DNA from 3 places in the Marinomonas pontica genome. Region 2 is predicted to be linked to each of the others. Evidence: predicted binding sites of a transcription regulator. Region 2 holds the regulator's gene; each other region holds the start of a gene.

Region 1 (8,247 bases), 640 kb from region 2:
CAGAAGGCTATATCATGGTGGTGGGTGACATGATTGGTGGTCGTTTGACCAGCCATGACAAAGACATTCTTGGCTTGGCACATCAGTTGGCTGCAGAGAAAAGCAAAGTCGCTGTTGTGCTGGTGTGTTTTGGAGAGAACAAAGAAACGCAATGCGATTTGGCTGGAGTGGATCGAGTGATTCATCTTGAAGACAATGTCTTTGAAGGGTTTGCTCCCGAAGCCAGGCTGTCCGTCTTGCAGCAAATTGAAACGAGCTACCAGCCAATGCATTGGTTATTTCCAGATAGCGTACACGGTGGAAGCGATTTGGGCAGCCGTTTGGCGGCGCGATTAGGTGAAAGACCGGCGACACAAGCGTGGCAAGTGACCAGCGAAAAAACGATAAGCCGAGGCGCGTCAGGCAGCCAAGACATCAGCCGAACAACGCCCCGTATTCTTATGCTGATGGAAGAATGTGCGAATGCAGTGGAAGACACGCGTCATGAAGCTTTGCCATTGGCGTTGGAGTATGACGTCTCGATGGCAGAAGGGGACCATCGACTGATTGATCAGGGGCAAATTGACGTAGATTCGAATGCAGTGCCCTTGGCCGAAGCGGAATTTATCTTGTCTGCTGGCAATGGTATTCACAACTGGGATCAATTCCATTCTGCCGCTGCCGCATTGCGTGCGACGGAAGGGGCAAGTCGCGTGGCGGTCGACGACGGCTTTATGCCTCGTTCGCGTCAGGTGGGCGCTTCGGGTACGTGGGTGACAGCTCGCGTGTATTTGGCGGTGGGTATTTCCGGGGCGATTCAACACATGCAAGGCATTGGTCAGTGCGACAAAGTGGTTGCTATTAATACGGATGCAGGCTGTGACATGGTGAAACGGGCTGATTTAGCGGTGATTGCAGACAGTGAGGCGATTTTGGCAGAGTTAACCAGATTGGCTCAACAGCGAGAGTTATCAAAGGAAGAGGAGGAAAGTGATGCAGCCTAACGTGAATGTGGTTTCTTTGGTATCCATTGGTCGTCACCCTCAATCTGGCCGCTCACGTCGTGCCGAACAAGATGGCAGAGCCGTTGAATTGGGGCTTTCATTGGTGGGTGAGGCGTTAACCGTTGTGCATGTAGGGGAGGATCAAGACCCTGTTCTGCGACAATACGCAGGAATGGGGTTGCCCTCGATGACGGTCTTGTCACAGGGAAAAGAATGTGACGCATTGCCTGTACTGACGTCGTTTTTAAAAGCGCAATTGCCCAGCGTGGTTTTAACGGGGGTGCGATCTGAAAGTGGTGAATCTTCTGGCATGCTGCCGTATTTGTTGGCTGAAGCACTGGGTTGGCCATTGGTGCCTCGCGTGGCTGAAATTCTACACATCAAGGATGGCCAAGCCGAAGTGCTGTTGGCGCTGCCGCGCGGTCAACGACGTTCTGTACGAGTGACTTTGCCATTCATTGCCAGCGTCGACAATGCGGCTCAGGAGGCGCGTCAAACCGCTTTCGGTCCGGGCCTGCGTGCCACACTCCATGTAGAAACCGTAGACAGTGTTGTGGACGATGCCGCAATCCAATGGGAAATGAGTGCCGCAAAACCGCGCCCTAAACGATTAAAAGTCGTGAAGGCCAAGACCGCCGCAGACCGAATGAAGGCCGCTACCGCAAAACCCGTCGGCGGTGGTGGGAAAATCATGAAGAACGAAACGCCAGCTGAAAAGGCACAAGCGATTTTGGATTTATTATTAGAAGAAAAAGTGGTGCGCTAAACAGGGTTTTGGGTATAAGCTGTTTACCCCGCTGATGGTTGTTTGAGCAGATTTTGCAGAATAGGTATACGCTATGATGATTGTAGACTTGGTTGATGAAGTTGATTTTAAAGAAAAACTTATTGCCCTAGGTGCACCCGTCACACACGAGCAGAGTTTGCTGGAAGTACAAGAAGCCGTGTTGGCATGGTTGCAAGCATACCCTGAGCAAACCCCCTTCATTAAAGAGCTATGCGAGTCTATGCAAAAAGACAACACCACCGTGTTGCCAGAAGTGTATCGGGTGATGAGCGCTTTTGGTTAGTTATTTTAACTGTTTATTTATCTGTCTGTTCTTCTTCTGTTTTATCCATTCTTCTTCAACGGTAATAAAGCACGCTTAACGACATTAAGTGGGCGCTTTTTGTCAGTTTTTTTAGTTTTTCCCTCCTACATTTTTAATACATTTTTCTTGTAGAATTTTACTTATGTTTTTTCAAAATTAGCTATAGTCAATATAAGAGTAATACAGTATTTTAGCTAAATCGATGGAATTAAGTAAAAAGTAAGGAAGTATAAAGCCCTGATTAATAGTCGTTTAAAAGTGGTAAATGGTATTAAAAACTATCGTTTTTTAACGAGTATTTTTACACCACTGCTTTTCATGCTATTGAGACATTTTGGACGAAGTTTATGAAAATCAAAACGAAGCTGTTGATTGCTTTTTCAATTGCCACTGTGTTGCCTGTTTTGGTCGTTAGTGCAATAACGGGGTTCCTTGCTTCTGACCAAGCTCTGAAAGACTTTGCTAAAAACAGTGGTCAAACGTTAGGTGCAGTAGAAGAAACGTTTGACCAATTTCTTACCGATATTAAATACGTTGTCGGCTTCATGGCGGAAAGTGACCTAGTGTCCGACCCCAATGCCAAGCCTTTAACGACCTACCATGAAAAAGAAGGCAAAGCCCCGAGTAAAGTCGCCAAACAAAATGGTGGACGTGAAGAAGGGGTTTTTAACCTTTTTGAAGACATTGGTAAAAACAATCCCAACTATGTTTACGTTTACATCGGTGATGATGCTGATGGCTATTTAGAATGGCCAGGTACTTACGGCTACAATGAATGGCACCCAAAACAGCGCGCTTGGTACACAAGAGCGATGCAAACACCGGGTGAAGTGGTATTGCGTGATGCTTATTATTGGGAGCCTGATGATGCTGTCTATGTATCGGCGGTGCGTACCTACAATAAAGGCAATAAAATCGGCGGTGTGGTGGCCGTGGACGTGTCTATTAAAACACTAACGGAAATGGCTAATCGAACTAAACTGGGCAGTTCCGGCAGCATCATGGTGATCGAGAACACGGGAACCGTTTTGGTGGATGCCATTCATCCAGAAAATAATTTCAAACCCATTGGTGAATTAGACGGCGATGCTTATCAGATGATTGCGAAATCATCGGCTGGCGTGGTGAATTTCTCGCTTGATGGCGAAAACTACTACGCGAATATTTACACTTCGCCAAATCTAAAATGGAAGTTTGTTGGCTTGATGCCTGCGTCTGAGATTTACTTAAGCACGGTTGAAATGGTCAAAACCACCGCGATTGTTTGTGTGTTGCTTTTGATTGTTTTTGGTTTTGTGGCCTACTTGATGGCGAAAGGTTTTATTACACCCATTGAATCAGTTTCTAACCATTTGCGTACGCTTGCTGAAGGTGAAGGAGATTTGACGTCGCAAATCGACATTCAAACCAATGATGAAACAGGCAGTTTGTCGAATTGGTTTAATCAATTTATAGAGACCACTCGAAAACTGATTCTAGGCATCAAAACATCCAGTATTCAGATCGATAAGATCGCGGCAGAAACCTCTGCAAAAGCCAGCGAGGTGGCTCAGTCGGCGACAAAACAATTGCAATCTATCGAGTTGATTGCCGAAGCAGGGCAGCAGATGTTAATCGCCTCCAACGAGGCCGCAGAAAGCTGCGCGAATTCTGCGCAATTCTCTGAGAAAGGGCTAGAAACCACCATTGCAGGTAAGACGCTTCTTAAAAACAGCGCCGAAGGGGTCAATCGCCTAGGTGCTCGTTTAAAAGAGTCCAATAACATCATTACCGAATTGCAAAAAGAAACGGTCAATATTAATCAAATTTTATCCACCATTCAGGCGATTGCAGAGCAAACAAACTTACTGGCGCTAAACGCCGCCATTGAAGCGGCGCGCGCAGGTGAACAAGGTCGAGGCTTTGCGGTGGTGGCGGATGAAGTGCGCACTTTGGCTGGGCGCACGCAAGAGTCAACGGAGCAGATCAGTAGTATCTTGGGTTTATTGGCGAATCGTACCAAGCAAGCGTCGGATTCGATGATGACCAGTGTGTCTGAGTCTGAAAATGCCATTAACTTGTCCGATCAAGCATTGGTGTCTTTTGAGCAGATCGAAGAAGTTGTTAAGCAAATGCGTGATATGACCATGCAAACAGCAGCATCAGCGGAAGAACAAAGAGCGGTAACTGAAGGGGTGAATGAAAACATCAATGCAATCAGTGAATCGGCGCATCGTGTGTCTGATATTTCGGGTGATGTGGCTGACTTGTGTCGTAAACAAGACGAATTAAGCAAGCAATTGCATGTGATGGTGGTGCGTTTCCGAACCGAATAAGCGCTTTCTTTCATACTGTATTGAGTTATCCAAAAGGTCGCTTTTATTGCGGCCTTTTTATTTGCATTTTTTTGAATGTTTTATTTTAAACTTTAGTGATAACGATTATCATGAGCGCCTAAATTTACTAATAGGGTGTCAGTATGGTTAAATCGTTCATAATGTTTCTGTTCACTTTTTCTTTGAGTGCAGCATGGGCTGGTCAAGTCACTGTCCAAGATGTATTGGGACGTGATGTTACTTTTAATGCGCCAGCGCAGCGTGTCATTGTTGGGTTCTATCCTGAAGACTACATGGCCATCGGTACGGAAGCCGCTTATGACAAGGTTGTTGGTATGTCCAAATACATTTGGCAGGCGCGTTCAGCGAACTGGGATATGTATGTAAAACATCGTCCTTCTTTAGACGATATTCCTGGAATCGGTCGAGTGGACACACAGACATTTTCGGTAGAAAAAGTCATCAGTTTGAATCCTGACGTATTGATGTTGGCCGATTGGCAGTTTAAAGGTCTAGCAACTGATATTGAGCGCCTTGAAAGTGCCGGTATTAAAGTGGTTGTAGTGGATTACAACGCACAGACGCTAGAACGCCACATCAAGAGCACAGAGTTGATTGGTGTGATCACAGGTCAAGAAAAACGTGCAGCGAAAATCGCCGCGGAATACAAAGCAACCGTAGACTCGATCAGCAAACGATTGGCCGATGCGAACCTTCCAAAGCCTAAGGTTTACACAGAATTTGGTGCCTCAGGTATCCAAGAGCTGGGCTTCACTTTTGGTAAAAACATGTGGGGAGCGATTTCAACCATGGCGGGTGGCGACAACATTTCCGCTCCATTTGTTGAATGGTGGGGTAAATTAAACCCAGAGCAAGTCATTGCGTCAAACCCTGACATCGTTGTCATTACGGGTTATGAGACGGGTAAAGGCACAGATTCAATGATTATGGGTCAAGGCGTAGACGCAACAGAAGCTCGTAAGCGCCTAGCGGGCTACAAAGACCGCTTAGGTTGGTCTTCTATTTCAGCGGTGAAAAACAATCGTTTATACAGCGCGTACCACGGTGCATGTCGTACAATTTTGGACGCTGCCATGATCCAATTCTACGCCAAAGCAATGTATCCAGAGGTTTTCTCCGATCTGAACCCAGAACAAGCGTATATGGATTTCTATAAGAAATACCTTCCTGTAACGCCGGAGGGGACATTCGTTCTCGCGTTATAAGCGTTATTGACATTTATTTTAGTAGGCATAAAGCGACTTATTGAATAACAAAAAGGCGTTCTACCATGCGGTGGAACGCCTTTTTTGTTTGCCGTATTTATCTGGCTGGAACAGGGAGATCAATATAAAACAGACGAGAAAACGTCTACGCCAATGGCCCGCCAATAATAGTAGTACGTAATCCTGCAATAATATTTTCACCCGTTTCGTGTCTTAGTTCGTCGTACCACGCTTGGGTTTCTTGCATGTCTTTACCATGAGTAACATCGCAGCGTTTGCGTGCTTTTAAAACGAGGTCTTTGACGCGAAAACGGCGCTCTTCTTCGTATTGCTTCAAAGCAGCAAGCACACCTGAAACCGTTTTGCCTTTCCCTTTGAATTGATCCGCGAAGCATTGACCAAGCACCACAGAGTCTTCCAAGGCGGAACAGCCGCCTTGGCCAATGTCTGGCGTTGTGCTGTGAGCTGCATCACCGAGTAGGGCGATGTTGCCTTTTACTAGGGTATCGAATGGTTCTATGTCATGAATCTCAATACGGTTGGTGGTTTCTGGATTAATAGCGGCAATCAGCTTTTGCACTGGCTCAGCCCAACCCGCAAAGTAACCTGTTAGGTCTGCAATCACTGTGCTTCTATCTTGCTCAAGGCCTTTTGGTAATGGCACATCAAAGAAGAAGTAAAAGCGTCCATCGGCTATTGGCATGATGGAAACACGTTTGCCATCACCAACAAAGGTGGTCCATTGGTCGGCTGGGGCAATGTTTTCATCTATTTCAACCAAGCCATTCCAATTCACATAATCAGCGTAACGGCGTTCAGTTTGATAGCCCAGCACATGAGTTCGCACAGCAGAGTGAGTGCCATCGGCCGCGATCATAAAGTCGCCAATGGCGCTGGTACCATCCGTAAAATACGCCATAACGCCCGTTTCGCTTTGCTCGACTTTTTCAATGCGCTTGCCAAATTGGATTTTGTCACGTCCCCACCAATCGATCATTTGGCTTTGTAAGTCTGCCCGTGATACCGGACAGGGCCGTTCGCCAACCGCATCCACTAATGGTGCAAGGCTGAATTGCGTCATGACGGTGCCAGTAAAACCATCGTGGTACGCCATGTTGTGCATCGGGCCACCAAGCTCATCCATAATGCTGCCCATGCCCAAATGGTTCATGCATTTTACGCCGTTAGACCAAATAGAAAGCGCCGCACCAACGGGTTTTATTTCTTTTACGGCTTCAAAAATATCGCACTCGATACCTTGCTGTTTTAAGGCTGCCGCAGCAGACATGCCGCCAATACCGGCGCCAATAATCAGTGCTTTCATAGGGTTTTCCTCAGACTCTTAATGACTAATAAGAGAGAGCATTCGCAATAAATATGCCATGAAACAAACGAACCTGTTATTTATTTTGTGAAACCTTTGTTTTAGCGGGATGTGGAATCTTAGTCGGTTGGCCAAAGAAGTGAGCTATCAATGACTTCTTTGACCGATGGGGCAGGTTTTGTTTTATCTTGGTGCGGTTTTTAGATATTTGCGCTATTTCGGCTCGTATCGTGACTGACATTGCCGGGGTGAAATTAGCTGCCTCGATAAGTGCTGTAAGAATAGGGCGATACCAATAGCGGAATATGATAGTGAGCGTTCTCGTCATTGATACCGAAACGTATCACTACCGTATTCAAAAAATGGGGAGCGGTGCTAGTAGAATTTTCTTCATTGCTGGACTGTTTTGAAAAGTAGGCATCAATTACAAATTCTAGCTCGTAAACCCCATTCGTAAAGCGATCTCCTTCTAACAGCGGTTGATCACAACGTCCGTCATCGTTTGAAAAAGTACGGTGAATGCGTTCACGCTGGCCATTGTCGAGATGTCGATAAAGATGAATTTCAACGCCTGCCGCGGCGATGCCTTGTGTCGTGTCTAAAATGTGTGTGGTTAAATATCCCATTGTGTTGCCTCATGTGATGTCTAAATATATGTCTTATCTTGCCTAATTTTTGCAAAGGCTGCAGTAGGAAGTGACATGTTTTTGAAAATGTTGTTTCATTGTTATCAATATTTGTGCCATCTGTTTCTGTTTGCGATGGCGTTACTGACATTTGGAGAAGTCTTATGAGCGATCAGTTAGCTGCGTTCGGTCAACTGAATGAAGCGGATTTTGTCTCGTTGTTTAGCCGTATTTATGAGCATTCTGCTTGGGTTGCTGAAGCGCTTTGGCGTCACAAATCGGAATATCCGAGTGATTACTTTGATCAAATTGAGAAGATTAAAGAGGCCATGATTGAGATCGTTGAGCAAAGTACAGAAGAGCAAAAATTGCTTTTGTTGCGTGCCCACCCAGACCTTGCTGGTAAAGCGGCTTTGGCGGGAGAGCTAACTCAGGAATCCACATCAGAGCAATCGGGGGCAGGGCTGGATCAATGTTCAGAAGAGGAACTTGCGTACTTTCTCCAGCTGAACGATACCTATCGAGCGAAGTTTGGTTTTCCCTTCATCATGGCTGTGAAAGGCGCGACCAAAGAGCAAATATTGGCAGGCTTTATCGAACGAACCCCCAATGACTGGCAAACTGAGTTTGACCGAGCCATGAGCGAAGTTCATAAAATTGCAGGGTTCAGATTGGCGGATTT
Region 2 (8,247 bases):
GCAATGTAGACGATTTGAAGCGACTTCGGCAATGCTTTCTAAAACGCGTTTTTTACTAACGATATCTTGTTTAGCAAGAACTAGGTCTGCTTTTAATAATGATTTCAATGACATGATAAAATGGTTTCCGTTTAGATCAGTCGTTTTCGTTCATTGGAAGGAGGGATATTCATCGCCTCACGATATTTGGCTACCGTTCGTCTGGCAACCTGTATGCCTTGGTCTGCCAAAATGGCAGCGAGTTTATTGTCGCTTAATGGTTTTTTCGCCGGTTCGTCTGAAACAAGCTTTTTGATCATGGCGCGAATGGCGGTAGAGGAACACTCTCCACCTGATGCTGTGTTTACATGGCTTGAGAAAAAGTATTTTAGTTCAAAAATGCCTTTTGGGGTGTGCATGTATTTCTGAGTTGTCACCCTTGAAATGGTCGATTCATGCATTCCCACTTCTTCGGCCACATCGTGAAGTACCATGGGTTTCATGGCTTCTTCACCCAGTTCAAAGAAATCTATTTGTCTACTAACGATGCAGCTGGCCACTTTTAACAACGTTTCGTTTCGGCTTTGAAGGCTTTTCATGAACCACTTGGCTTCTTGAAGCGATGTTTTTATGTAAGTCGCATCTTCCGTTGTGGTGGCTGTACTCGCCATTGCAGAATACGTTTCGTTGATTTTTATGGGGGGGAGAGCGTCGTTGTTTAGCTCTACTTGCCAGACATCATTGCGTTTTTTGACGGACACATCAGGGATGACATAGTCTGTGTCATCAGCGTCAATAACTGAGCCAGGTCTGGGGTTTAGCTGTTGAATTAAATGAATAACTTCTTTTAACGCTTCGTCTTTTAGTTTTGTCTTTCGGCTCAGCTGAGCGAAATCACGATTGCCTAAAAGTGGTAGGTAATGATCGATTAAATTGTAAGTGCTTTTGAATAATGGATGGCTGTGAAAGGCTTCCAATTGAACAAGTAAGCAATCTCGTAAATCGATAGAGCAAACGCCAACAGGGTCGAAGCGCTGAAGTCGGTGCTGCACAGCAATAACTTCGTCAATTTCCAGCTCTTCTAGCTCTGTACTGAGTGATTCGCAAATGTCCTCGGGTGTAATGCTTAAATACCCATCAGGCTGCACACACTCAATAATCGCGTAAGCAATTTCAATGTCTCTGTCCGACATATGGGTCAGATTCAATTGCCAAATAAGGTGGTCTTGGATGCTTTCAGCGGGTGCGTTACGGCTTTCAAAATCGCTTTCACTTTCAAAGCTATTGCTGTCGCTAACGGCAGCAGAACTTTGGTAAGTGTCATCCCAGTTACTGTCTATTGATAACTCTTCTGGGATGCTTTCTGTCCACTCAGATTCTAAACGCGCTTCTTCGCTGTTTGTTTCTATTGGTGTTTCTGTTGCAATTTTGGATTCGATGCTTGCTTGAGTATCACTGTTCGTATGTTCTTCGTCATCGAGCTCAAGAAGTGGATTGGACTCTAAAAATTCATGGATTTCTTGCTTTAAATCCAACGTAGAAAGCTGCAGCAAGCGAATGGCTTGTTGCAGTTGAGGCGTCATGGTCAGCTGTTGACCGAGTTTTAATTGCAAAGACTGCTTCATAGAGCAACTCTTTTTGTTTGAATGAATTGGAACGAGTTGTGCATACTACTCCCTTTCTACAGCAATGATAAGGGGTTACAGGCGGAAGTCGTCGCCTAAATAGACCTTTTTTACCTGTTCATTGTTGATGACCGTACTCGCGTCACCAGAAGCAATGATGTAGCCATTGCCGACAATGTAGGCTTTATCGCAGATGTCGAGTGTTTCTCTGACGTTGTGATCTGTGATTAGAACGCCAATTCCACTCTCTTGTAGGTGTTTTATTATGAGCTTGATGTCGCCAACTGAAATAGGGTCTACACCAGCAAAAGGTTCATCAAGCAGTATGAATTTTGGGTTCATGGCAAGTGCTCTGGCAATCTCCACCCGACGTCTTTCGCCACCGGAGAGCGCCATCCCAAGGTTGGTGCGGATGTGGGTGATGTGAAACTCTTCGAGAAGTTCTTCAAGCCTTGCTTTTTGATCGTCTTTACTTAGCTCTTTGCGCGTTTCAAGGATGGCCAAAATGTTGTCTTCAACAGACATTTTACGAAAAATGGACGCTTCTTGAGGTAAGTAGCCAATGCCTTTTTGGGCACGAGTGTGCATGGCATCGTGGGTGATGTCGTGGCCATCGATAAAGATACCACCCGCATCATTAGCCACCATGCCAACGATCATGTAAAAGCATGTGGTTTTTCCTGCGCCATTGGGGCCGAGCAAGCCGACGGCTTGGCCGGACTCTACTGAGATAGAAACGTCTTTTACGACTTTTCTTTTTTTGTAGCTTTTAGCAAGGTGCTTTGCTTCTAGTAAGGCCATCTATTGTTTTGCCTCAGGCGCTTGTGGTTGTAATGTCATGGATACGCGTCCCGAATCTTTTTTCTCTGCGCTGAATGTGCCGTCTTGAATCATGTACAGAATGTAGTCTGCGGTGATGGAGTTTTGAATGCGGCTTAAATAACCATCGCCAATGATTTCTAATTTAGATTCGTCTGTTTGATAGTGTATTTCATTGCCTTTACTGATCACAATGTTGCCACTCCAGTCCACTTGCTGGCTGAATTTGGCTGGTGAACCTGACGCTTCGAGGCTGCTAAATTTACGCGTATTTGCGTCTGTCGAAACTTTCAGGTATTCGGCTTGGATTTCAATAGAACCTTGTTTTACAAAGACGTTGCCTTTGTAAATGGCTTGACCTGAATTTTGATCGAACGATGCTTCATCCGCTTGAATCTCTAGTGGTTTGTTGATGTCATCAGGCAGTGCGTACGTATATTGGCCAATAAGGGCAGTGGTGAGCAACATGCTGGCGTTAATGAATCGTTTCATATTTTCCTCGTACAGATCCTGTCATCACGACTTCTTCTGAATTTATATAAGTGGTAATCGTACCAGCGGAGGTCTCGCCTTGTGTAGAGGTCAGTGTCGCCGCTCCATAACTGGTAATTGATTTGTCGCTGTCTTTGTAATGCATGTTGTTTGAACTAAGCTGAATGTCTTCCGACTTTAGAAATGTCTTAGTTGCAATGACATTATCGGTTAATAGAATATCATTACTTCCATCATCGATAACCCCTTTATCTGCTTTTGCGTGCCATTGTCCTGAATTAGAGTAGCGTTCAATACTGGGGTTTTCGAGTAGCGTCTTGGATTCAGTCACAAAGTGCAGTGTTTGCTGGGCGTTCAGTGTTTCTATCAATTCACCATTTTGATCAAACTCTTTGACTTTTACTTTGGTAATAAAGTAATCGGGAGAGTTGCGCAATGAATCTGTCTGAACCAGATTTTTTATGGGGGTTGTGCTATACCAGCCTAGCAGGCCGGCACCAATAATAATCGCTGCCGCAACAAAAATGAGTTTTGGTCGAATCTGATCCGTTAAATACGACATTACATTGAGCCGTTGGTGCTAAGTATGAATAAATACACGCCATAGCAAGCGATGAGAGGAAGTCCAACCCATCTTGGGATCGCGTTCTTCTTGGTTTTCTTGAAAATGTAAATGGCAAGCGCCAATGCCAGTGTTAAACCAAGAACCCAGGGAAAGTCTCTGTGAGTGACGCTTGAATCAATGACTCCAGGTGCAAGCAATGCGGGCAATGGAAGTACGGTGGCTAAATTGAAAATGTTAGAACCCAGTACGTTACCAATTGCGATGTCGTGATGACCCTTTCTGACACTGCTTACAGAGGCAGCGAGTTCAGGAAGGCTTGTTCCAATAGCAACTATGGTTAAACCAATGACAAGCTCGCTTACCCCAAGTGCGGTCGCAATGCCTATTGCTCCCCAAACAAGCAGTTTGGAACTACCAATCAAAACAGCCAATCCAATTAAAGCAATGATTAAAGACTTTCCTATAGAGGTGTCTTCATGCTCCGACAGTTCATCTAGCTCGTCTTCTAGATCTTTGCTGCCTCGCAATAACAGGATTAATACAATCAAAAAAGCGGCAATCAGGATAATGCCATCCCAAGCTTCAAGTGTTTGATCGAATAATAAGAAGCCCGTTAGTAGTGTAATAGTAAGCACTAAAGGTACTTCTTTCGTTGAAAGGCCTTGGGCGATTGGAATGGCTGAAAATAACAGGGTGATACCAAGGACCAAAGCAATGTTGGCAATATTGGAGCCCAGCACATTGCCGATGGCAATTTCAGGTGCATTATCAAGTGCAGCAATGGCAGAAACCACCATTTCTGGTGCGGATGTTCCAAATGCTACTAGTGTGATACCAATCACCATTGGGTTGACGTTTAGTTTTTTTGCAACCAGAGCTGAGTGCTCTATGAATTTATCGGAACTCAAAACCAGTAAAATTAAGCCTGCAACAAGGGCGATGGAAAACAGCAACATATCGTTGATAATACTCGTAGAAAAGGAAAGCACCATTTAATGAGGTTTGACGATGAAATTCAAGGCTTGATCTTGCAAACAAATTAGATTTGCCCTTGCTGCGATTCTAATTGTTAAGGGGCAGTGATAGTATCAGGCGATATTTAGAAAGGATGATAAAGGTGTACTCGTGGCTGATGCTTATATAGAAGTCCAAGATTTGAGCTTTTCGAGAGGGGATCGTGTCATTTATGAAAATGTTTCTCTTACTATCCCAAGAGGTAAAATCACCGCGGTTATGGGGCCAAGTGGTACGGGTAAAACCACGTTATTGCGTTTAATTGCGGCTCAATTGTCACCAGATTCGGGTTTGGTGCTCGTGGACGGTAAAAATGTTCATACGTTATCCAGGTCTGAACTTTATAAAGTGCGAAAGAAAATGGGGATGTTATTTCAAAGTGGTGCTTTGTTCAGTGACATGTCTGTGGCTGAAAATATCGCTTTCCCAATGGAAGAACACACTAAGCTTGATGCAAAAGCCATCAACGAAAAAGTGTTGGAAAAACTTCATAGTGTCGGTTTGCGTGGTGCGGCTCGACTAAAGCCTTCTGAACTTTCTGGTGGTATGGCACGACGAGTAGCATTGGCTAGAGCGATCGCGTTGGACCCCGAGTTAGTCATGTATGATGAGCCTTTTACCGGGCAAGACCCGATTTCTAAAGGTGTGCTGGTGAAGCTGATTCGTCAGTTAAATGAATCTGCGAATATGACGTCTGTATTGGTCTCCCATGATGTTGAAGAGTCTCTTTCTATCGCCGATCATGTTTGTATCTTGGCTGGTGGTCGAGTGATTGCAGAAGGGTCGCCAGAAGATATTAGGATGTCGGATGACGCTGAAGTGAAGCAATTTTTAAATGGCGAGCCAGATGGCCCTGTGCCGTTTCATTACCCCGAAAAAGATCGGGCTGGTGTCGAGGTGACGGTATGAAAATGGTTGCATTACTGGGCGGTGCGTTACTTGACTGGATTGAGTCGGTTGGTCGAGCGGGCATATTTTTGGCGCAAAGTATTTTTAGATTGCCGGTACGTTTTAAAGAATCGATTAATCTGCTGATTAAGCAACTGTATTCTGTTGGTGTGTTGTCGCTGGTGATTGTCGTTGTTTCGGGTGCGTTTATTGGTATGGTGTTGGCCTTGCAAGGTTACAGCATCTTGGCCAAATTTGGTTCCGAAGAGGCGGTGGGGCAATTGCTGGCATTGGCGTTACTTCGAGAGCTTGGGCCTGTGGTAACGGCGTTGTTGTTTGCTGGGCGTGCGGGGTCTTCCTTAACGGCTGAGATTGGTCTAATGAAAGCGACAGAGCAGTTGTCTAGCTTTGAAATGATGGGGGTTGATCCGTTACGTCGGGTTATTGCTCCTAGGTTTATTGCTGGCGTTATCTGTCTGCCATTGCTGAGTTTGATTTTTTCCACCACCGGTATTATCGGTGGTCTGGTGGTTTCTGTGAATTGGTTGGGTGTTCATGATGGCGCTTTTTGGTCTCTGATGCAGCAATCAGTTTATTTTGACACTGACATCGTAAATGGCTTTATTAAAGCTGTGTGTTTTTCAATTGCCGTTACTTGGATTGCGGTATATCAAGGGTATGAGTGTGTGCCAACTTCCGAAGGGATTGGTAAAGCCACGACCCGCACTGTTGTTTTAGGTTCATTGGCTATTTTGGCGTTGGACTTTGTATTAACCGCCGCCATGTTTGGAGATTTTTAAAATGAGAAGTAAGCGCACGGAATTGTTTGTTGGGTCTTTTATTTTATTGGGTATTTTGGCGTTTGTTTATCTGGCGGTGCAGGTAAGTGGGTTGGCTTTTACTGACAAAAAGGACACTTACCAGATTGTGGCGAGATTTGATGACATAGGTGGTTTAAGTAATCGTGCCAAGGTAACCATTGCGGGTGTGACCATCGGCAGTGTGGAGTCCATTACTCTTGATAAAGAGCTTTATATGGGGCTTGTTACAATGAATATTGACTCTGATGTGAACAATATTCCTACTGATAGTTCGATTGCTATTTTGACTAGCGGCCTATTGGGTGAGAAATACTTGGGGCTGTCTATCGGTGCTGATGATGAAATGCTGACTGACGGCGGTGAAATATTCGACACGCAGTCCGCGTTGGTGTTAGAGACGTTAATTAGTCAGTTTTTATTTAAAGCCGGTGATTCGGAGAAGTAATATGTTGAAATTGTTGTCACGTGCTTTTTTAATTTTTTCTGTCGTTGGTGCCAGTTTAGCTTGGTCGAATGAAGAAGCGGCTAGAGAGGCCGTCATTGAGGTGGTGGATGCTTTTCGTACACAGATTGTTGCGGATAAAGACGTTTTGTCAAAGGACCCAGCTCTGCTTGAAGAAAGGGTAAACGCCATTTTGGAGAATGTTGTTGATTTTGATGACTTCTCTAAAAAAGTGATGGGGAAATACTACCGTCGTGCCTCACCTGAACAGCGAGTGCGTTTTGCAACCGTCACAAAAGATACGTTGCTAAAAACCTATGGGGCATCGTTGCTTGAGTTGGATGCTGATCGTATTGAGGTGCTGCCTTTGGGGCCTCAAGGTCGTGGTAAAGAAACGAAAGTGGATGTTGACTTTCAAATGGAAGCGGGTGGCTTGTTAAATATTTCCTTTTATATGGAAGAGTCTAAGCAGGGGCGTTGGTTATTGAGTAATATTGTGATTAATAACATTAATTTTGGCTTAACGTTCCGTAAGCAGTTTGGCGTGATGATGGAGCAAAATAAGAACAATATTGAATTGGCGATTAATGCTTGGCGTGAGTCTTTGGCAAAAAAATCATAGTCTAAATTTCCGCAATTTCATTTCTTAAAATCCGAGTCCATTTTGTGGATTCGGATTTTTTTGTCTGGCAGATTGTCAGCCTTGAATAAAATCTAAGAAAACAGCCAGTTTTTTCTTCAGAGTTCGCCTAAGAGGTGTTATGTAGTTGGCTGTACTAAGGTAGAATAAACCAAATTAAGTATATTTATCTATTGGAGCGACTGTGAACGCAGCTGAAGTTAAAGCACTTTTAGAATCCTCTATCCCTAACTGTGATGTGGTTGCAGAGGGCGAAGGTTGTAATTTTCAAGTAGTGGTAGTGACGAGTGAATTTGAAGGTTTGTCGACCGTTAAGAGACAGCAACTTGTATATTCTCACCTCCAAGAAGCCATTTCTAGTGGCGCGATTCATGCCGTAACCATGAAAACCTACACGCCAGAACAAGCAAATAAGCTATAAAATAGCGTTTATAAGAGATTAATAATATGGACAAGCTTCTGATTACCGGTGGTACTCGGCTTAATGGTGTGGTTCGTGCGTCTGGCGCGAAAAATGCTGCGTTGCCAATTTTAGCGGCAACTTTGTTAACGAAAGAACTGATCACCATTAAAAATCTTCCGCATTTACATGATATCACTACCATGCTGGAGCTCCTGGGCTCGATGGGGTGTGGCGTTGTCGTGGATGAGAAAATGAGCGTTCAGTTGGACGTTTCTACATTGAATAACTGCGAAGCTCCTTATGAGCTTGTAAAAACCATGCGCGCCTCCATTTTGGTGCTCGGTCCTTTGGTGAGTCATTTTGGTAAAGCGATCGTATCTCTTCCTGGTGGCTGTGCGATTGGTAGTCGCCCTGTGGATCTGCATTTGCGCGGATTAGAAGCGATGGGTGCAACGATTAGTGTAGAAGGTGGCGATATTGTCGCCAGTGTCGATGGTCGTCTGAAAGGTGCGCGTATCTTTTTTGACAAAGTGACCGTGACAGGCACTGAGAACCTTCT
Region 3 (8,247 bases), 1.3 Mb from region 2:
TCAGCACCGAACACCTGAATACTACCAACGCCATCCACGCGAGAAACTGGATCCTGAATGCTGGATACTAGGAAGTCTGAAATGTCATTTGCCGAGTCTGAATCTGTTTCATCATACACCGCAGCAACCATTAAAAAGTCCGAATTAGACTTTTTAACCGTGACGCCATTTTGCTGAACCGAAGTGGGTAAATTAGACGTAACTTGCTGAATTTTATTTTGAATCTGTACTTGAGCGATGTCCGCATCCGTACCTTGTTCAAACGTCACATTAATACTCGTACGACCACTTGAACTACTGGAAGATGAAAAGTACAACAGTCCATCTAAACCGGTAAGCTGTTGCTCTAATATTTGTGTAACACTGTTTTCCACCGTTTCCGCAGACGCACCAGAATAAGTCGCAGAAATACTGATCGTAGGCGGTGCCACATTAGGGTATTGAGAAACAGGTAGATTCAAAATAGAAGCAAGACCGGCCAACATTATGGCGATGGAAATAACCCACGCGAATACAGGACGATTTATAAAAAATTGAGCTAACATAGATTACTTCCCTTGATTCGAAGAACCATTAACATTGGCAGCAACAATCGCACCGGTCTTACTGTCTCGAACCATTTCAACAGTAGTCACTTCGCTTCCTGCTCTTACTTTTAATGAACCTTCAACAATCACTTTGTCGCCTGCATTTACGCCATCAAGTACCAACCATTGATTATTAATAGTGCGGTCTACTTTCAACACTCGACTTTCAACAATGTTTTTCTGATTGACCACCAACGCAATTGGATTGCCTTTTACATCACGAGAAACACCTTGCTGAGGCACTAAAATAGCTGCGTTGTGTGTTAACTCATGGATCAAGCCACGTACAAACATACCCGGCAACAAAAGGTTGTCTGGATTAGGAAATTCAGCACGAAGCGTTACACTACCAGTCGATTCATCCACACTCACTTCACGTGCTTTAAGGGTTCCTTCTTCTTGGTAAGTGGTGCCATCTTCCAAAACAAGAGTCACTTTATTTGAGCCTTTCTCCACACCATCAAGCGACAAGAAAGAGCGTTGCTTAAGCTGATCCAGACTGGTTTGGGCCAAGTCAACAAAGATCGGGTCCAATGATCTCACCGTCGTCATAACCGTTGTTTGGCTACCCGTTACTAGCGCCCCTACGGTGACTTGCGAAATACCAATTCGGCCATCAATTGGCGCTCTGATTTTTGTGTAATCCAGATTAATCTTGGCGCTCTCCAAGGCCGCTTCGGAGCCTTTTTGTTTTGCTTTGGCTTCTAGAAATGCCACTTGCGCATCATCAAGATCTTGTTGTGATACATTGTTTTGTTTGCGAAGCTGAGTATAACGCTCATACTTTAGCTGAGCCGACTTCAAGCTTGCATTGGACGACTCTAAATCTGCCTGAGCTTGTTTATAAGAAGACACGTAAGTGGAATCATCCAACTCATAAAGCAAGTCACCAGTGTTGACATCTTGACCTTCTTCAAAGAAACGCTTCTTTACAATACCGCCCACTTGAGGGCGAATTTCAGCCACCAAACTTGACGTTGTACGACCAGGCAATTCCGCCATCAGATCTGTTTTTTGAGGCTGAATAACAACAACACCAACCTGTGTTTTGGGTGCGGACGGCACAGCAGCAGACTTAGGTGCCTCCTCCTGACAACCAGCCAGCAATAGGACAAGCAACGCACTTGCAACATATTTACATTTAGACAACATTGAGGAGACTTCCTTTCGAGATATTGAGAATGATCATTCACAAGCACTATAATACAAGCAATCAACCTAATATATGACAAAACGTGCAAATAAATGAGAACTATTCACCTACCCTGCCACAGCGATCAACGAAAACAATGCATTATTGATGCCACCAAACATCACGTGCTAAGCAAAGGCTTTCACAAGGCCAGCATGAGTGAAATAGCGAAAACAGCTGAGCTTAGTGTAGGTCAAATTTACCGCTACTTTGCCCATAAAGATGACATTATTTGCGCATTGGTAGAGCAGTTTACCCAAAGAAGATTACATTATATGGCGTCCTTTTTAGATAAAAAGGATTGGTTAGAAAGGCACTTTTCTGATCTCAACCCAGAAAGCAACAATGAGAGAATAATGCACGCGGAGATAAAAGCCGAGGCAGCACGAAACCCAACGATTGCTCAGATCTATAAAGAGTCACACCAACGTCTGCAAAAGCGCGCCATCAATATCATGGCCGCGCAGTATCCCAATATGGATCAAAAAGAAATAGCTGCGAGGATTGAAATGCTTGTCACCCTTAGTGAAGGATTATTGGCACGCTGGGAGTTCCAACCCCGACCATTCAGCCAAGAAATGCGTCAACTATACAGCGATACTCTCGATACTATACTGCCTGATTAAGCCTTTCTGGCGGGTTTGAAAATCGATTTGATCTGTGTCCATCGACAAACCAACATCGCCAGAAAAATCAAACAGCAGCCAAATACTTGCCCAACACCCATCACCTCGCCAAACCATAGCACCGCAAAAATAGCCGTCCAAACAGGTTCTAAATTCATGATCACCGCAGCATGGCTCACGGGGGTCAAACTCATGGCGTAAGTTTGTAATAAAAACCGTAAGCTGCTCGCGATTAAGGTGCTGGCTAGAAACCAGCCTGCCACATTAAGACCAATGCTGTGAGGAAGCGTTTCTGTGAACACAGACACAACAAGCAACACAACACCTGCCGATGAAAGCTGAATGGCCGTCAGTACCAGCGCATGCATACGCATTGAAAAACGCGACAATAGGTTCAACTGAAACGCCATGCACAAAGCCGCACCTAGAAAATACACCTGAGCAAATTCAATGTCCAAGCCTTGGTTCAAGGCAAGAAAACCCAAGCCCACCACAGCAATCGGTAACGCAATCCAAATACTCAAAGGCGGCCTTTCTTTGAACATAAACCGAGCCACCACCGGAACCAGCACCACCCCTAAACTCGTAATGAAAGCCCCTACCCCCAAATTGGACCCTTGATCCAACCCAGTGACCCAAAACATCATAGTGATTCCCATCACCACTCCGACCCAACATGCCTGTTTAATATTCCCCCAGTCCAACCCACGGAAATATTTCTGCCCAGCTAAGAACAAAACAAAACCAGCAATAATGAAGCGAACCCCCATAAAAAATAAAGGTGGTAGTCCAGCCAAGGCCTCTTTAGAAAAAATCCAGCCAAAGCCGGCCAAAATCGTCACCAAGACTAAAATCAATTCCGCCTTCACATGGGAACCCTGTTTCACGTGCTCTCCTTAATAAATCCATATTCAAAGCAATAAAAAAAGCCTGTGCATTTAGTGATCACAAAATGCACAGGCTTTTCGTTTTACAACGAAATTCTGTTCGCTTTTATTTCACGCTTTTTGGCCAAGCGATGTAAATAGACACCAATGCAGCAACCGCTAATACCCAGCTGTATTGCACATAACCGACTAAATCCAAAGGCGACACTTTCGCCAAAGAAGAAGCCAACAATATTTGAGCACCGTATGGCAAAATCCCCTGCACGACACAGGAAAAAATATCCAATAAACTGGCACTGCGGCGTGGATCAACATTGTAGCGTTCAGCAATGTTTTTTGCGACAGAGCCGTTAATTAAGATCGATACTGTGTTGTTCGCAGTACAACAGTTTGTCAAAGCGACTGCCGCACTAATGCTTAGCTCTCCAGCACGCGTGGAGCCAGCCTTGGCACCCAATGCACAACTAATACGTTCAATTGTACTTACCAGCCAATCTAGACCGCCTTGAGACTTCATCAATGCACCAAGACCACCAATCAACAAAGAAAGGATCAAAATCTCCTGCATACCGGTATAACCAGCGTAAATATCAGCGGACCAAGACGCGACAGAATATTCTGGCTGCATTGTCAAACCAATCACACCAGCCAACACAATGCCGCTAAACAACACCAACATCACATTCACACCGGCAATAGCCAGCCCCAGTACCACCACATAAGGCAACACTCGAATCAATTCGTAGTCTTTGATGTCTGAAATGTGTGCGCCACTGCTCTGGAAAAACAACCAAACCAACGTCACTAAGGCCGCTGGCAGAGCAATCTTGAAGTTCATGCGAAATTTATCACGCATGTCACATCCCTGAGTTCGAGTGGCGGCAATGGTCGTATCAGAGATAATCGACAAGTTATCACCGAACATAGCGCCACCGATCACCGTGCCAACTGTTAGCAATAAAGGCAAATCAGCCGCTTCAGCAACACCTATGACTATTGGCGCAATCGCAGCAATGGTTCCCATCGATGTACCCATCGAAGTGGCAACAAACGCCGTAATAACGAACAACCCTGGCAACAAAAGCGAAGCAGGAATAACGCTTAAACCGAAGTTAACCGTCGCATCCACACCACCCACACTTTTCGCCACACTGGCAAACGCACCAGCCAACAAATAAATCAAAATCATGGTAACAATCGTATTGTCGCCAACACCTTGAATAAACGTTTCAATGCGCTGATTAAACTGCCCTTTTCCCAACAAAACAGCCAAAGCAATCGCAGGTAAAATAGCAACAGGAGCAGAGATTTGGTAGAAGGCAAAATCAACGCCTTCAGATTGATACCAAAGGCCACTGCCGACAAAAAGAACAAGGAAAAGCAATAATGGCAACAAGGCCAAAGGAGATTTAGAAGTCATATCGTCTGAGGATTCCAGATTTAAGTTAACCCTTAAACTTATGATCCAAGGGTAAAGAGGCGGCGATGATAATCAAACTCAACCAGCGAGGCCAATAATAAATCGCAATGACGATCTCACAAAACGTTATAACCAAAAAGCTAGATTCATATAAAAAAATAGAAGTTTAATTATAAAAAGAACACTCAACAGATTCATCTATTGTGCAATACGGAATAGCCATAGACACCGTCCAATTTAGACTGAATGACATCTGGGGCAAAACGTCCAGCCGCTTGCAGGGCTTTCAACTTCATTTTTCCAAGCAAACCGCCATGCATATGATACAAGCCAGCATTGGTTTTCGACATTTTTTGAACTTTCGTCGCACGTGGTTTACGCACTTGTTCGTAATGCATAAAAGCATCTGTCAGAGAATACGCACATAAACACCTTGCCAAAACATAAGCGTCTTCAATGGCCATTGCCGCCCCTTGCGCCATAAACGGCAGCATTGGATGACAAGCATCGCCTAATAAAACCACGCGTCCCTTATGCCACGTCGGCAACTCGTCACGGCCATTCAAAGCCCATAGAAAGGTACTGGTCGCAGACGTTAATAAGTCACTCACTTCTGGATGCCAACCCGTAAAAGCACGCTTCAATTCTTCTACATCACCTTCTTCACGCCACGATTCAGATTGCCAGTCGCTGCGCTCTTCTACAGCAACGAAATTGACATAATGACCGCCTCGCAAAAAATAACTCACAAAATGACGACCCGGCCCAGCCCAAACACAAGCATCAGGTTTAATATTCACCTTCAAGTCATTCACAGGAATAACGCCACGCCAAGCGACCTGACCCATAAATGTCGGACGCTCTTTACCAAGCATTTGTTCACGGACTTTTGAATGAAGACCATCCGCACCAACCAATACATCCGCCACAAACTCGCGCCCGTCTTTAAGCAAAACAGCAACCTGATTAAGAAGCACGTTCTCTTCGTAACTGCTTACCTCCGCATTCAACATCAACTCAACACCACATCTAACACAAGCATTCACCAGCACTTGATGTAAATCAGCACGATGTAAATGCCAATACGGTGCGCCATATCTCGCTTCAGCGGCGCTCCCTAATGCAGACCTAAAATAGTACTCGCCCGTTTTGTAATCGCGAATCACAGCCTGTTGCGGCACAAAGGCAAAGGGCGTCAATTCGGACTCTAAACCAAGCTGGCGAAGCACTTTGAATGCATTCGGACTGATCTGTAACCCAGCCCCAACTTCACCCAATTGTTCGGCTTGCTCTAAAACCACCGCTTTCATACCTTGTTTTGCCAACGCTAATGCGGCGCACAAACCACCAATACCCGCTCCAGCAACCAAAACACGACTGACCTGAGACACGACTTTATCCCTTTGAAAAATGACAAAAAACACAACAATTTTGATGTTTCATAGTAGCGAATTCCCACCCAAATAAAACCGACTCACATCACTTAATTTACCAATAAAATCGGGGCATTCAGGATTAAACACTATGGCTCGATCCTTGCTTTATTTAAAAAGTAGTGCGAAAACACTATGCAAGCCCTAGTAAATCAGGGTAATGATATAAGTAAATTTGGTATTAAAAAGCATAGCCCCGTCCAATATAGGGCAGGCGCACAAAAATAGTACGCGAATGTGTGCAAATTTAAAGCACTCACCTCCGGCTTTAATAAGAGAACGAGGTATACATGGAAAAACTAACAAGCCAGTACCAGTCATCGGTTTTTTTTGACGAGTTAATTGATGACCAAGGCGCCGCAAGACCCCCAGCTCAACAACTACTGGGGTATTTAGACAGCCTATCTGAAGACGAATTAGAAAAGCGACGCCTCGCTGCTGAAGCAACAATACAAGAGATGGGCATCAGCTTTACGGTCTACACAGAAGAAGGCAACATCGACAGAGCATGGCCCTTCGACATAGTCCCCAGAACGATTGAAGCATCGGATTGGAAAATAGCAGAAGCCGGACTAAAACAACGCCTAAAAGCCCTCAACCTTTTCATCAATGACCTCTACCACGATCAAAACGTCATCAAAGACGGCATCATTCCAGAACACATCATCAAAGATTCAAAGAACTTCAGACCAGAATGCGTTGGCGTATCACCAGCCTATGGCGTATGGGCGCATATTTGCGGCACCGATTTGGTCCGCGACGAAAATGGCGACTTCTTTGTATTGGAAGACAATTTACGCGTTCCTTCTGGCGTGTCCTATATGCTTGAAAACCGTGCTATCACAAAACGCGTGCTGCCTGAACTGTTTGAAAACGAGTCCATCCTACCAGTGGATTCTTACACGTCACAGCTATTTGACACCTTGGCGGCACTGTCGCCAAGAGACATTGAAAACCCTGAAATAGTGGTACTCACTCCAGGTATTTATAACTCAGCCTATTTTGAACACGCGTTCCTAGCACAACAAATGGGTGCGGAACTCGTTGAAGGCAGCGATTTGTTTGTCGACAGCGACGACTGTGTTTACATGAAAACGATTGATGGCCCTGAACGTGTCGACGTCATTTACCGTCGCATCGATGATTTATTCATCGATCCAGAAGCGTTTGATCCTGAATCTGTCCTGGGTGTTGCCGGCTTAATGCGTGCTTGGCGTGCCGGTAATGTGGCGCTGGCCAACGCGCCGGGTGCTGGCGTTGCCGATGACAAAGTCGTTTACGCTTATGTACCAGACATTATTCGTTACTTCTTGAAAGAAGAACCCATTCTTAAAAACGTTGAAACTTTCCTGTGTGACGACCCAGAACAGCGCGCTTATGTGCTTGATAATCTAGACAAGCTCGTCGTAAAACCAGCCAATGAGTCTGGCGGGTACGGTATGTTAGTCGGCCCACATTCTACGAAAAAAGAGCAACTTTTATTTGCCGAGCTCATCACAAAAAACCCTCGTAATTACATAGCTCAACCAACATTAAAACTATCAACCGCACCAACACTTATCTCAAAAGGTGTTCTGGAACCACGCCACTTGGACCTTCGACCTTTCATTTTGCAAGCAAAAGACACCTACGTCACCACAGGTGGGTTGACTCGCGTTGCCATGAAAAAAGGCTCCTTAGTCGTTAATTCGTCACAAGGTGGTGGTAGTAAGGACACTTGGATTGTTGAAACTAAGGGGCAATAATCATGTTATCTAGAGTCGCAGAACGCCTATATTGGAGCGCCCGCTATTTAGAGCGAGTAGAAAATACGGCCCGTTTGGTCAGTGTTTATGATGAACTTTTGTTTGACCTTCCGAAAAGTATCGAAGTGTCTTGGTACAACCTAATAGAAATATTAAGTGGCGAAGAGGTATTCGAGCAGCGCTACAAAGTAAAAGACGAACGTAACGTCGTAAAATTTTTATTGGCTGACGACACCAACGCCAGCTCCATGCTGTCTTCATTGAAAATGGTGCGTGAAAACATCCGTACAACCCGTGATGCTGTGCCTAAAGAAACGTGGGAACTGATCAACGAACTGGACTTGTACGCTCAGCAAA

What was found. Region 2 encodes sigma-54, which starts transcription at its own class of promoters, with help from an activator protein. Its sites were predicted from a motif close to TGGCACNNNNNTTGCTNT; they were not measured.
Region 1: hpxO (FAD-dependent urate hydroxylase HpxO) is a predicted target of sigma-54. The motif match lies at 6,981-6,998, and genes of this name have one in related genera.
Region 3: AABA11_RS13110 (circularly permuted type 2 ATP-grasp protein) is a predicted target of sigma-54. The motif match lies at 6,238-6,255, and genes of this name have one in related genera.

What each region holds. Positions count from the first base shown of each region.
Region 1 covers NZ_AP027271.1:2,090,621-2,098,867, reverse strand. Annotated here, with positions in the region: gene etfA (electron transfer flavoprotein subunit alpha) at 1-983, shown strand, start outside; gene etfB (electron transfer flavoprotein subunit beta) at 973-1,749, shown strand; gene AABA11_RS09905 (hypothetical protein) at 1,823-2,053, shown strand; gene AABA11_RS09900 (methyl-accepting chemotaxis protein) at 2,422-4,389, shown strand; gene AABA11_RS09895 (ABC transporter substrate-binding protein) at 4,533-5,615, shown strand; gene hpxO (FAD-dependent urate hydroxylase HpxO) at 5,761-6,939, opposite strand; gene uraH (hydroxyisourate hydrolase) at 7,194-7,565, opposite strand; gene uraD (2-oxo-4-hydroxy-4-carboxy-5-ureidoimidazoline decarboxylase) at 7,730-8,247, shown strand, end outside.
Region 2 covers NZ_AP027271.1:1,447,316-1,455,562, forward strand. Annotated here, with positions in the region: gene ptsN (PTS IIA-like nitrogen regulatory protein PtsN) at 1-114, opposite strand, end outside; gene AABA11_RS06740 (RNA polymerase factor sigma-54) at 132-1,604, opposite strand; gene lptB (LPS export ABC transporter ATP-binding protein) at 1,680-2,405, opposite strand; gene lptA (lipopolysaccharide transport periplasmic protein LptA) at 2,406-2,915, opposite strand; gene lptC (LPS export ABC transporter periplasmic protein LptC) at 2,899-3,477, opposite strand; gene AABA11_RS06760 (calcium/sodium antiporter) at 3,477-4,436, opposite strand; gene AABA11_RS06765 (ABC transporter ATP-binding protein) at 4,606-5,403, shown strand; gene mlaE (lipid asymmetry maintenance ABC transporter permease subunit MlaE) at 5,400-6,182, shown strand; gene mlaD (outer membrane lipid asymmetry maintenance protein MlaD) at 6,184-6,648, shown strand; gene AABA11_RS06780 (MlaC/ttg2D family ABC transporter substrate-binding protein) at 6,650-7,267, shown strand; gene AABA11_RS06785 (BolA family protein) at 7,470-7,706, shown strand; gene murA (UDP-N-acetylglucosamine 1-carboxyvinyltransferase) at 7,733-8,247, shown strand, end outside.
Region 3 covers NZ_AP027271.1:2,773,918-2,782,164, forward strand. Annotated here, with positions in the region: gene AABA11_RS13080 (efflux RND transporter permease subunit) at 1-545, opposite strand, end outside; gene AABA11_RS13085 (efflux RND transporter periplasmic adaptor subunit) at 549-1,739, opposite strand; gene AABA11_RS13090 (TetR/AcrR family transcriptional regulator) at 1,833-2,405, shown strand; gene AABA11_RS13095 (DMT family transporter) at 2,402-3,292, opposite strand; gene AABA11_RS13100 (Na+/H+ antiporter NhaC family protein) at 3,399-4,712, opposite strand; gene AABA11_RS13105 (FAD-dependent monooxygenase) at 4,907-6,103, opposite strand; gene AABA11_RS13110 (circularly permuted type 2 ATP-grasp protein) at 6,436-7,890, shown strand; gene AABA11_RS13115 (alpha-E domain-containing protein) at 7,893-8,247, shown strand, end outside.